Regions from separate parts of the Streptomyces sp. NPDC044704 genome, predicted to be linked through region 2. Evidence: riboswitches for the same ligand, from Rfam matches in the RefSeq annotation. Region 2 holds a riboswitch; the other holds the start of a gene.
What was found. A riboswitch is a leader RNA that binds a small molecule or an ion and turns the genes downstream of it on or off. The one in region 2 is predicted to bind cyclic di-AMP.
Positions count from the first base shown of each region.

Region 1 (4,409 bases), on a different contig from region 2:
AGCTGTCCCCGATCGCCGCGTACGAGCCGATGGTCTTGAGTGTCGTCGTCGTCGCTGCCACGGGAACACATCCTTCACCGCCGCAACCAACCTACGCCAACGTAATGAGGGGTTGACGGACCGTGATCTATACCACGCGGGAGATAAGGAATAAGTACACGTGGGGCCGGGACCCCCCTCGGGTCCCGGCCCCACGCGCGTCCGTGTCCGGCGGCGGCTGCCGTCAGAGGCTGACGCCCTTCGACCGGAGGTAGGCCAGCGGGTCGATGTCCGAGCCGTAGGAAGGACCGGTGCGGATCTCGAAGTGGAGGTGCGGGCCGGTCACGTTGCCGGTCGCGCCGGAGAGGCCGACGCGCTGGCCGGCGGTGACGGTCTGCCCGGCCGAGACGGACAGCGAGGAGAGGTGCGCGTACTGGGAGTACTTGCCGTCGGCGTGCTTGATGACGACCTCGTTGCCGTACGAACCGCCGGAGCCGGCGGAGACGACGGTGCCCGCGCCGACGGCCTTGACGGTGGTGCCGGTGCTCGCCATGAAGTCGACGCCGGTGTGGTAGCCGGAGGACCACATGCTGCCGCCCATGCGGTACGCGGTGGAGACGCCGCCGCCGACGGGCGCCACGAATCCGGCGCTCTTCGAGGGCGCGGACTGCTCGGCCTGCCCGGCGGCGGGGGCCTTCTGTTCCGGCGCGGACTTCTTGGGCGCCTTGGCGCGGGCGGAGGAGTCCTCGCCGGACGCCGCAGGACGGCTCGAGGAGCGCTCGGTCTTGGCGGGGCGGTCACCGGAGCCCGCCTCGGAGCCGGAGCCCTGCGCCGAAGCCGGGGGCGCCGCCTGCTCCTTCGCGGGGGCCGGCGCGCCGGACTTCGCGCCCGGGGCGCCGAGGGTCAGCTTCAGACCGGGGTGGATGAGGGAGGGGTCGGCGCCGACCGCCTCGCGGTTGTCGGCGTAGAGCTGCTCCCAGCCGCCGGTGAGGTGACGCTCGGCGGCGATCTTCGACAGGTAGTCGCCGGAGACGACCGTGTAGACCGTCGGCGCGGCGGCGGGAGCCGCGGCCGGTGCGGCCTGGACGGCGGCCGGAGCCTGCGGGGCCTGCGCGGGGACGGCGGCCGGGGCCGTCGAGGGGGCCGCGGCCTGGGCGCCGGTGGCACCCATCAGCGGCAGCGCGAGGGCCGCGCCGCCGGTGCCCGCGGCGGCGAAACCACGTGACATGGAGCGGGACTTCGGGCGGCGGTGCTTACCCTTTCCGGGCATGGCGAATTCCTCTCCGTCGCCTGCGAGGTGAGCTGTCGGGTTCGGACTGGAGATGTCCGGCCGTGCACGTCGGGGACGTGTCCGGCTTCACCCCGAGCCGTCCCGGAAGAAGGATCCGGTCCGGCGGCCTACCTGGTTCCCCCGCTCCTGCCGCGCGCGTCGATAGTCGGGTGCGGTTCCCGGGCGGCGGCAGGATTAGGCGGTCCACCCGGATCGGTCGTGAAGGTAATCGAGCGGGTCCGCAGGCAACAAGCCGCGAATTCCCTGACGGAATCGCAGGTATGAGGGACCGACGGAATTCCGGTCACCCTCTGTCCATTCCGAACCACCAACAACGGCCCTGGCATGGGAATTCGGATTTCGCGATCGGGCACAGACGGTCACCGTATGATCTGGCTCACGGGGCCTGGCGCGATCTCGCCTCCACGTATGGCAAGTTGTTCCCAACCGGCGTAATTCGGACACCCCAGCGACGCGGAGGAGTACCCGTGACCCAGCAGATACCCCAGCCCCTTCCGGCGCGGCCCGAACCTGAACCGGAGCTGACGGGAGTGCGTAATTTCCGTGACGTGGGCGGGTTGCCGACCGTCGACGGACGGAGGGTCAGGTCGGGACGACTCTTCCGAAGCGGACATCTCGCGCATGCCACCGAAACCGGAGCAGAGTTCCTCGCTTCGCTCGGCCTCCACACCGTCTTCGACTTCCGCAACCGCGCCGATCACGCCTTGGAGGGGCCGGACGTGGTGCTGCCGGGGGTGCGCTACGTGAACATCCCGCTGTCCGATCCGGCCGACGGACGGGAGTTCTGGAAGATGGTCCGCGACGGCGACCTGGCCCAGCTGCGGTCCGTGCTCGGCGAGGGCAGGGCGGCCGCCCGCATGGCGAACTCGTACCGCACGATGATCCGTACGCGCACCGCGGAGCACGGCCGGGTCGTGCACGCCCTCGCCGAGGACAGCGTGCCGGCGCTGATGCACTGCGCGGCGGGCAAGGACCGGGCCGGCCTGTCGATCGCCGTCACGCTGCTGGCCCTCGGCGTCGAGCGCGGGGCGATCGTGGCGGACTACCTGGAGTCGAACGCCCCGCACCGCCGCTACCGGGTGCGCCGGGGCAGCGACGCGGCCGAGGCCCGCTCGCCCGAGGTGATGGAGCTGCTGGCGCCGCTCTTCGACGCGCGCGCCGAGTACCTGGAGGCGGCGTACGCCACCATCGAGGAGGAGTGGGGCGGGGTGGACCGCTACCTCGCCGAGGGTCTCGGGCTCGCGCCCGAGACCCTGTTCCGGCTGCGGGAGCGGCTGCTGGAACCGTAGGGGGTGACCGGCGGGCTGTCAGCGGTTGCCGACGGCCTGCTTCACCAGCGTCCGGCCGAAGTCCCACATGAGGGAGCCCCCGCCGTGCGCCTCGTCCATGACCTCGCGGAAGGCCCCGACGAACCGGTCCACGTCCCGCTCGTCCACGATCAGCGGCGGGATGAGCTTGATGACCTCCAGGTGGTCTCCGGAGACCTGGGTGAGGATCCGGTGCTTGCGCAGCAGCGGCACCACGACCATCTGCGCGAACAGCCCCTTGCGGGCCGCCTGGAGCATCGCCCAGCGGCTGCGCAGGCCGAGCGAGGAGGGCCGGCCGAACTCGATGCCGATCATCAGCCCGCGCCCGCGCACCTCGTGCAGCAGCTCGTACTCGTCCACGAGCGCGGCGAGCCGCCCGCGCAACAGGTCGCCCATGGCCCGCGCGTTGGCGGTCAGCTGCTCGTCGTCCATGACGCTCAGCACCGCCAGGCCCGCCGCCATCGCCTGCGCGTTGGACCCGAAGCTCGCCGAGTGGACGAGCACGCGGTCCATCGACGAGTACACGCGCTGGAAGATCCAGTCCTTGCCCAGGGTCGCGCCGACCGGCACGTAGCCGCCCGACAGGGCCTTGGCCACGCACACCAGATCGGGCTCGACGCCCGGCTCGTGTTGGTACGCGTAGAAATCACCGGTCCGGCCGAGGCCGGTCTGCACCTCGTCGGCGATCAGCAGCGCCTTGTGGCGGTGGAGCAGCTCCTGTGCGGCGCGCAGGAATCCGGGGGGCGCGGCGAGCACCCCCTTGCCCTGGACCGGCTCCACGACGAGGGCCGCCACGTCGCCCCGCCGCAGCTCGCGCCCGAGGGCGTCCAGGTCCCCGAGGGCGATCTTGGTGTCGGGCAGCAGCGGGGCGAAGCCGTCCCGGAACCCGGCTTCGCCGTTGACCGAGAGCGAGCCGGTGGTGAGCCCGTGGAAGGCGTGGTCGCAGTAGAGGATCCTGGGCCGGCCGGTGGCGTACCGGGCGAACTTCAGGGCCGTCTCCACCGCCTCGGTGCCGCTGTTGCCGAAGAAGACCCGGTCCAGGTGCGGGCTGTACGAGAGCAGCTTCTCGGCGAGCAGACCGGGCAGCGGCTGGCAGTCGAACCGGGTCAGGTCGGCGAGCTGGGCGTCCAGGACGTCGTGCAGGGCCCGGCGGACGACCGGGTGGTGCCGGCCCAGGCCCATGACCCCGAAGCCTGCCAGCATGTCGAGGTAGTCGTTGCCCTCGGCGTCCCAGAAGTGGGCCCCCTCGGCACGTACGTACACCTTGTCGAAGCCGATGGTGTGCAGCATGCGGGGCAGCTGGTGGTTGAGGTGGCGGGAGTGCAGCTCGTAGCGCTCGCCCCCGCGCTCGGCGAGCAGGGCGCCGAGGTCGAAGCCCCCGCCGCCCCCCTGCCCGGCGGTCATGACGAGGCGCCCCGGTTGCCGCCGATCGTCTCCCGGGCCGCGCGCAGGGACTCCTTGAGGGAGCCCATGGTGGCGAGGACGGCGGTGGGCTCGTAGCCGCAGTGCGCCATGCAGTTCGCGCAGCGCGGGTCCTTGCCGCGGCCGTACTTGCTCCAGTCGGTCTCGTCGACCAGTTCCCGGTACGTGGGGACGTATCCGTCGCTCATCAGGTAGCAGGGGCGCTGCCAGCCGAAGAGGGAGTAATTCGGAATGGCCCAGGCGGTGCAGGGGAAATCGGCCTTGCCTTCCAGGAAGTCGAGGAAGAGCGGGGAGTGGTTCAGCCGCCAGCGCCGCCGGTTGCCGCCCGCGAAAGCCTTCTTGAACAGTTCGCGGGTCTGTTCGACGCCGAGGAAGTGTTCCTGGTCAGGGGCCTTTTCGTAGGCGTAGGC
Region 1 covers NZ_JBWKGY010000027.1:14,833-19,241, forward strand. Annotated here, with positions in the region: gene AC07B0_RS36565 (SGNH/GDSL hydrolase family protein) at 1-61, opposite strand, end outside; gene AC07B0_RS36570 (LysM peptidoglycan-binding domain-containing M23 family metallopeptidase) at 224-1,249, opposite strand; cyclic di-AMP (ydaO/yuaA leader) riboswitch at 1,254-1,421, opposite strand; gene AC07B0_RS36575 (tyrosine-protein phosphatase) at 1,738-2,559, shown strand; gene AC07B0_RS36580 (aspartate aminotransferase family protein) at 2,578-3,981, opposite strand; gene hpnH (adenosyl-hopene transferase HpnH) at 3,978-4,409, opposite strand, start outside.
Region 1: linked by a shared signal. The riboswitch ahead of AC07B0_RS36570 (LysM peptidoglycan-binding domain-containing M23 family metallopeptidase) and the one ahead of AC07B0_RS30390 (M23 family metallopeptidase) in region 2 are both predicted to bind cyclic di-AMP.

Region 2 (4,409 bases):
TCCGTGCTCCCCGCAGGCGGCGACGGCGTCCGGGACCCGGCCGGCGGGGACGGCGATCACCGCGAGGTCGACGGGGGCGCCGATGTCGGCGACCGTCCGGTAGGCCCGTACGCCGTCCAGGAGGTCCCCTTCGATGCCGGGGGCGCGGGCCTCGTTGACGGCGTAGAGGTGCCCGTGGAAGCCGCCGTCGCGCAGGTTGCGCAGGACCGCGGCGCCCACGCCGGCGCTGCTGCGGCTGACGCCGATCACCGCGACGGAGCCGGGGGCGAGCAGCCGCTGGACGGAGCGGGCCTCGGCGCGCTGTTCGCGGGCGCGCTGGACGGCGAGGGATTCGGCGGTGGGTTCGAGGTCGAGGGTGAGGTGGACGGAGCCGTCCTCGAAGCTGCGCTTCTGCTGGTAGCCGACGTCCGTGAACACCTTGATCATCTTGGTGTTGGCGGGGAGCACCTCGGCGGCGAAGCGCCGGATGCCGCGCTCCCGGGCCACCGCGCCGATGTGTTCCAGGAGCGCGGAGGCCACGCCGCGGCCCTGGTGGGCGTCCTGGACGAGGAAGGCGACCTCGGCCTCGTCGGCGGGGGCGGAGGCGGGCCGGCCGTCGGGGCCGATCCGGTCGAAGCGGACGGTGCCGATGAACTCCCCGCCGATGGTCGCGGCGAGGCCGACGCGGTCCACGTAGTCGTGGTGCGTGAAGCGGTGCACGTCGCGGTCGGACAGGCGCGGGTACGGCGCGAAGAAGCGGTAGTACTTCGACTCGTCGGAGACCTGTTCGTAGAAGCTGGTGAGCCGTCCGGCGTCCTCGGTGGTGATGGGGCGGATGCGGGCAGTGCCGCCGTCGCGCAGCACGACGTCCGCTTCCCAGTGGGCCGGGTACGAGGGGTCCGACGCGGTGGTCATGGGGTCACCCTAAGGGGCGGACGGGCCCTGCGGAGGGGGTGGGACGAACGTGCGCGGCGAACGCGGCACACCGGGGCGAACCAGTGCAAGCTGGGGAGGGTCGAACGGCGGCGCATCGGGGCCGAAGGTCGGTCCGAGCATTCCGGGTGCCGTGAGAGACTGGTCTAGACAACCGTAAGAACCTGAAGGGCATCACCATGGCAGAGCGCCGCGTCAACGTCGGCTGGGCCGAGGGCCTGCACGCTCGTCCCGCCTCGATCTTCGTCCGTGCGACGACCGCTTCCGGCGTCCCGGTGACCATCGCGAAGGCGGGCGGCGACCCCGTCAACGCCGCTTCCATGCTGGCGGTCCTGGGCCTGGGCGCCCAGGGCGGCGAGGAGATCGTGCTCGCTTCCGACGCCGAGGGCGCGGACGCCGCGCTCGACCGCCTCGCGAAGCTGGTCGCCGAGGGCCTCGAGGAGCTCCCGGAGACCGTCTGACCCTTCGGGTCCGGTGACAAGCCGTACGAACGGCGGAGCCGCAGCCCCCGGTGATCCCGGGGACTGCGGCTCCTTCGTTTTCGTACGGCCGGCACTTCGTACGGCCGGCACTTGCTCGACCGGCCGGGCGAATACCGAAAAGCGGCCGCATGGAAAAGCACGGCCGCACCGGTCCGCCTCAATTGCGTAATTCCATTCGCCCGCACAGGCCGGAATACACGGCACCCGTGAACCGTCCGGCGCCGCGCGAATATCCGGCCACCTTTGTATACGGCTCTTGTTAATGCCGGCCGCTCGACATGTTTACGGCAGGTTGCAGAGTCCTCACCCGCGGCCGATGGGCCTCGGCCGCGCGCGCCGCGTGCTGCGCCGTCAGGGCCCTGGCCCGCTCGGCGTCCCCGCGCGCGACGGCGTCCACGATCCCGCCGTGCTCCGCCCAGGACTCCACGGGGCGCACGGGGGCCTCCACCGCGTACATCCAGGCGATCTTGCGCCGGGTCTGGGTCAGCAGCGAGACCAGCCCCGGGCTGCCGGAGGCCTGGGCGAGCGTCTCGTGGAACCAGGCCCCCAGGTCCCGCAGATCCTCCCCCTGGCCCCTGCGGGCCCGCTCCTGGCCCAGCCGGACCAGTCCGCGCAGCACCTTCAGGTGGGCCTCCGTACGCCGGCGGGCGGCCCTGGAGGCCGCCAGGGGCTCCAGCAGCATCCGCAGCTCCAGGAGGTCGGCGGCCTCCTGTTCGGTCGGCTCCGCGACGCAGGCGCCCGCATGGCGGCGCGTGGTGACGAACCCCTCGGACTCCAGGGTGCGCAGCGCCTCGCGGACCGGGACGCGCGAGACCCCGTAGCGGCGGGCGAGCACCTCCTCGGTGAGCCGGCCGCCCGGCCCGAAGAACCCGGAGACGATATCGTCGCGGATCGCTGTGCATACCGCGTGCGCAGGAATACGCAAGACCGGACCTCCGCGTGATTTCGGCTGCCGGCGCCGTCGCCGGAATCGTGACCGTGCTGCGACTCTATTGCAACACACGATAATTTCCGAGGACGGCCGGAAATCCGAAACAATTCACGCCACGCGGGACACGCCGCGGAACGCGAAGAAGACCCCGGCTCGGTGAGCCGGGGTCTTCTTCGTGGAGCGAGTGCGGGGCCGCGCGGATCCGCGTGGATCAGAGGCGCACGCCGTGGCTGCGCAGGTACGCGACCGGGTCGATGTCCGAGCCGTACTGGGCGCCGGTGCGGGCCTCGAAGTGCAGGTGCACGCCGCTGGAGTTGCCGGTGGAGCCGGCGAGGCCGATCTGCTGGCCCGCGGTCACCTGCTGGCCGGCGGAGACGCTCAGCGCGGACATGTGCCCGTACTGGGTGTAGGTGCCGTCGTTGTGGCGGATGACGACGTTGTTGCCGTACGCGCCGCCGTTGCCGGCCTCGACGACCGTGCCGGCGCCGACCGCGCGGATCGTGGTGCCGAGGGAGGCGTGGAAGTCGATGCCCGTGTGGCTGCCGGAGGACCACATGGCGCCGCCCGCACCGTACGAGGTGCTGACGTAGGAGCCGTCGACGGGCGCGACGTAGGTGTTGAGGCGCTTGCGGGCCTCCTCGCGGGCGGCGCGCTCGGCGGCCTCACGCTCGGACTTCGCCTTGGCCTCCGCGGCCTCGGCGGTGCGCTTGGCCTCTGCGGCGCGCTGCTTGGCGTCGGCGGCGGCCTGCGCCTGGGCGGCGACGGCCTCGGCGTCACGCATCTGGGACGCGGCCTGGGCCTCGATGTCGCCCTGGAGGTCGTCCGCGACGACGACCGGGTTCTGGCCGGTGTCCTCCATGGAGGGGCCCGAGTTGTCAGCGGCGAAGGCGGGGGCCGCCAGGGTGCCGACCACGCCCGTGGTGGCGAGGGCGGCTATGCCGGCGTAGCCGGCGGTCTTGCGGCTCAGACGGCTGGAGCCGCGGTGCTTGCCGGAGCCGGTGGGACGACTGCCAAACGCCATGAAGGGGGTGATCCTTTCCTTCCCTCTCGCCTACCGGGTTAGCTGACGGGTTCGGAGCAGGAAGGTCTCCTACGGGCCTCCTCTTGCGAGGCGGTCCGATTCACCCCAGGGACTGTGGGTCCCCGGCTCCCCAGGCTCGCGCCTGACGGGGACTCGGCGATCACTGTCCGGTGCCGCGGATGCGGCGGGCACAACTGACGAACAGCAGGGCCGACGCTAGGCGGATCATCAGTGGATCGCCAAACAGACGAGCCCAATTGTTGCGTACGCCACACCGCATACGAGCAACCACACCACTAAACGGACAAAAGGGGCTCCGATGGATATTCCATCAGAGCCCCTTGAGAATCGGTCAGTTACCGGTGGAGCGGCGGTCGCCCGCCGCTCGATCCCCGGTCACGCACTGGTCAGTTGGTGACGACGCTCACTGCGCCGATCCCCAGCGCCCGCACGGGCTCCGCGATCTGCGCCGCGTCGCCCACCAGGATCGTGACGAGACGGTCCACCGGGAAGGCGCGCACGACGGCCGAAGTCGCCTCCGCCGTACCGGTTTCGGCCAGCCGCGCGTACAGCCGGGCCTGGTAGTCGTCCGGCAGTTCCTGCTCGACCTGGTCGGCCAGCGTGCCCGCCACGGAGGACGCCGTCTCGAACTTCAGCGGGGCCACGCCCACCAGGTTCTGCACCGCCACGTCCCGCTCGGCGTCGGTCAGGCCGCCCTCCGCGAGGGTGCGCAGCACCTTCCAGAGGTCCTCCAGCGCCGGGCCGGTGTTCGGGGTGTCCACCGAGCCGCTGATGGCGAGCATCGAGGCGCCCTTGCCGTCGGCGGTGGAGCGCAGCACCTGCCCGAAGGCGCGGACGCCGTAGGTGTAGCCCTTCTCCTCGCGCAGCACCTTGTCCAGGCGGGAGGTGAGGGTGCCGCCGAGGCAGTACGTGCCGAGCACCTGCGGGGCCCAGACGATGTCGTGGCGGTCCGGGCCGATCCGGCCGATGAGCAGCTGCGTCTGGACCGCGCCGGGCCGGTCGACGATGACCACGCGGCCGGTGTCGTCGGCGGTCACCGCCG
Region 2 covers NZ_JBWKGY010000016.1:51,834-56,242, forward strand. Annotated here, with positions in the region: gene AC07B0_RS30375 (bifunctional acetate--CoA ligase family protein/GNAT family N-acetyltransferase) at 1-894, opposite strand, end outside; gene AC07B0_RS30380 (HPr family phosphocarrier protein) at 1,092-1,373, shown strand; gene AC07B0_RS30385 (GntR family transcriptional regulator) at 1,654-2,319, opposite strand; gene AC07B0_RS30390 (M23 family metallopeptidase) at 2,537-3,346, opposite strand; cyclic di-AMP (ydaO/yuaA leader) riboswitch at 3,359-3,515, opposite strand; gene AC07B0_RS30395 (M16 family metallopeptidase) at 3,754-4,409, opposite strand, start outside.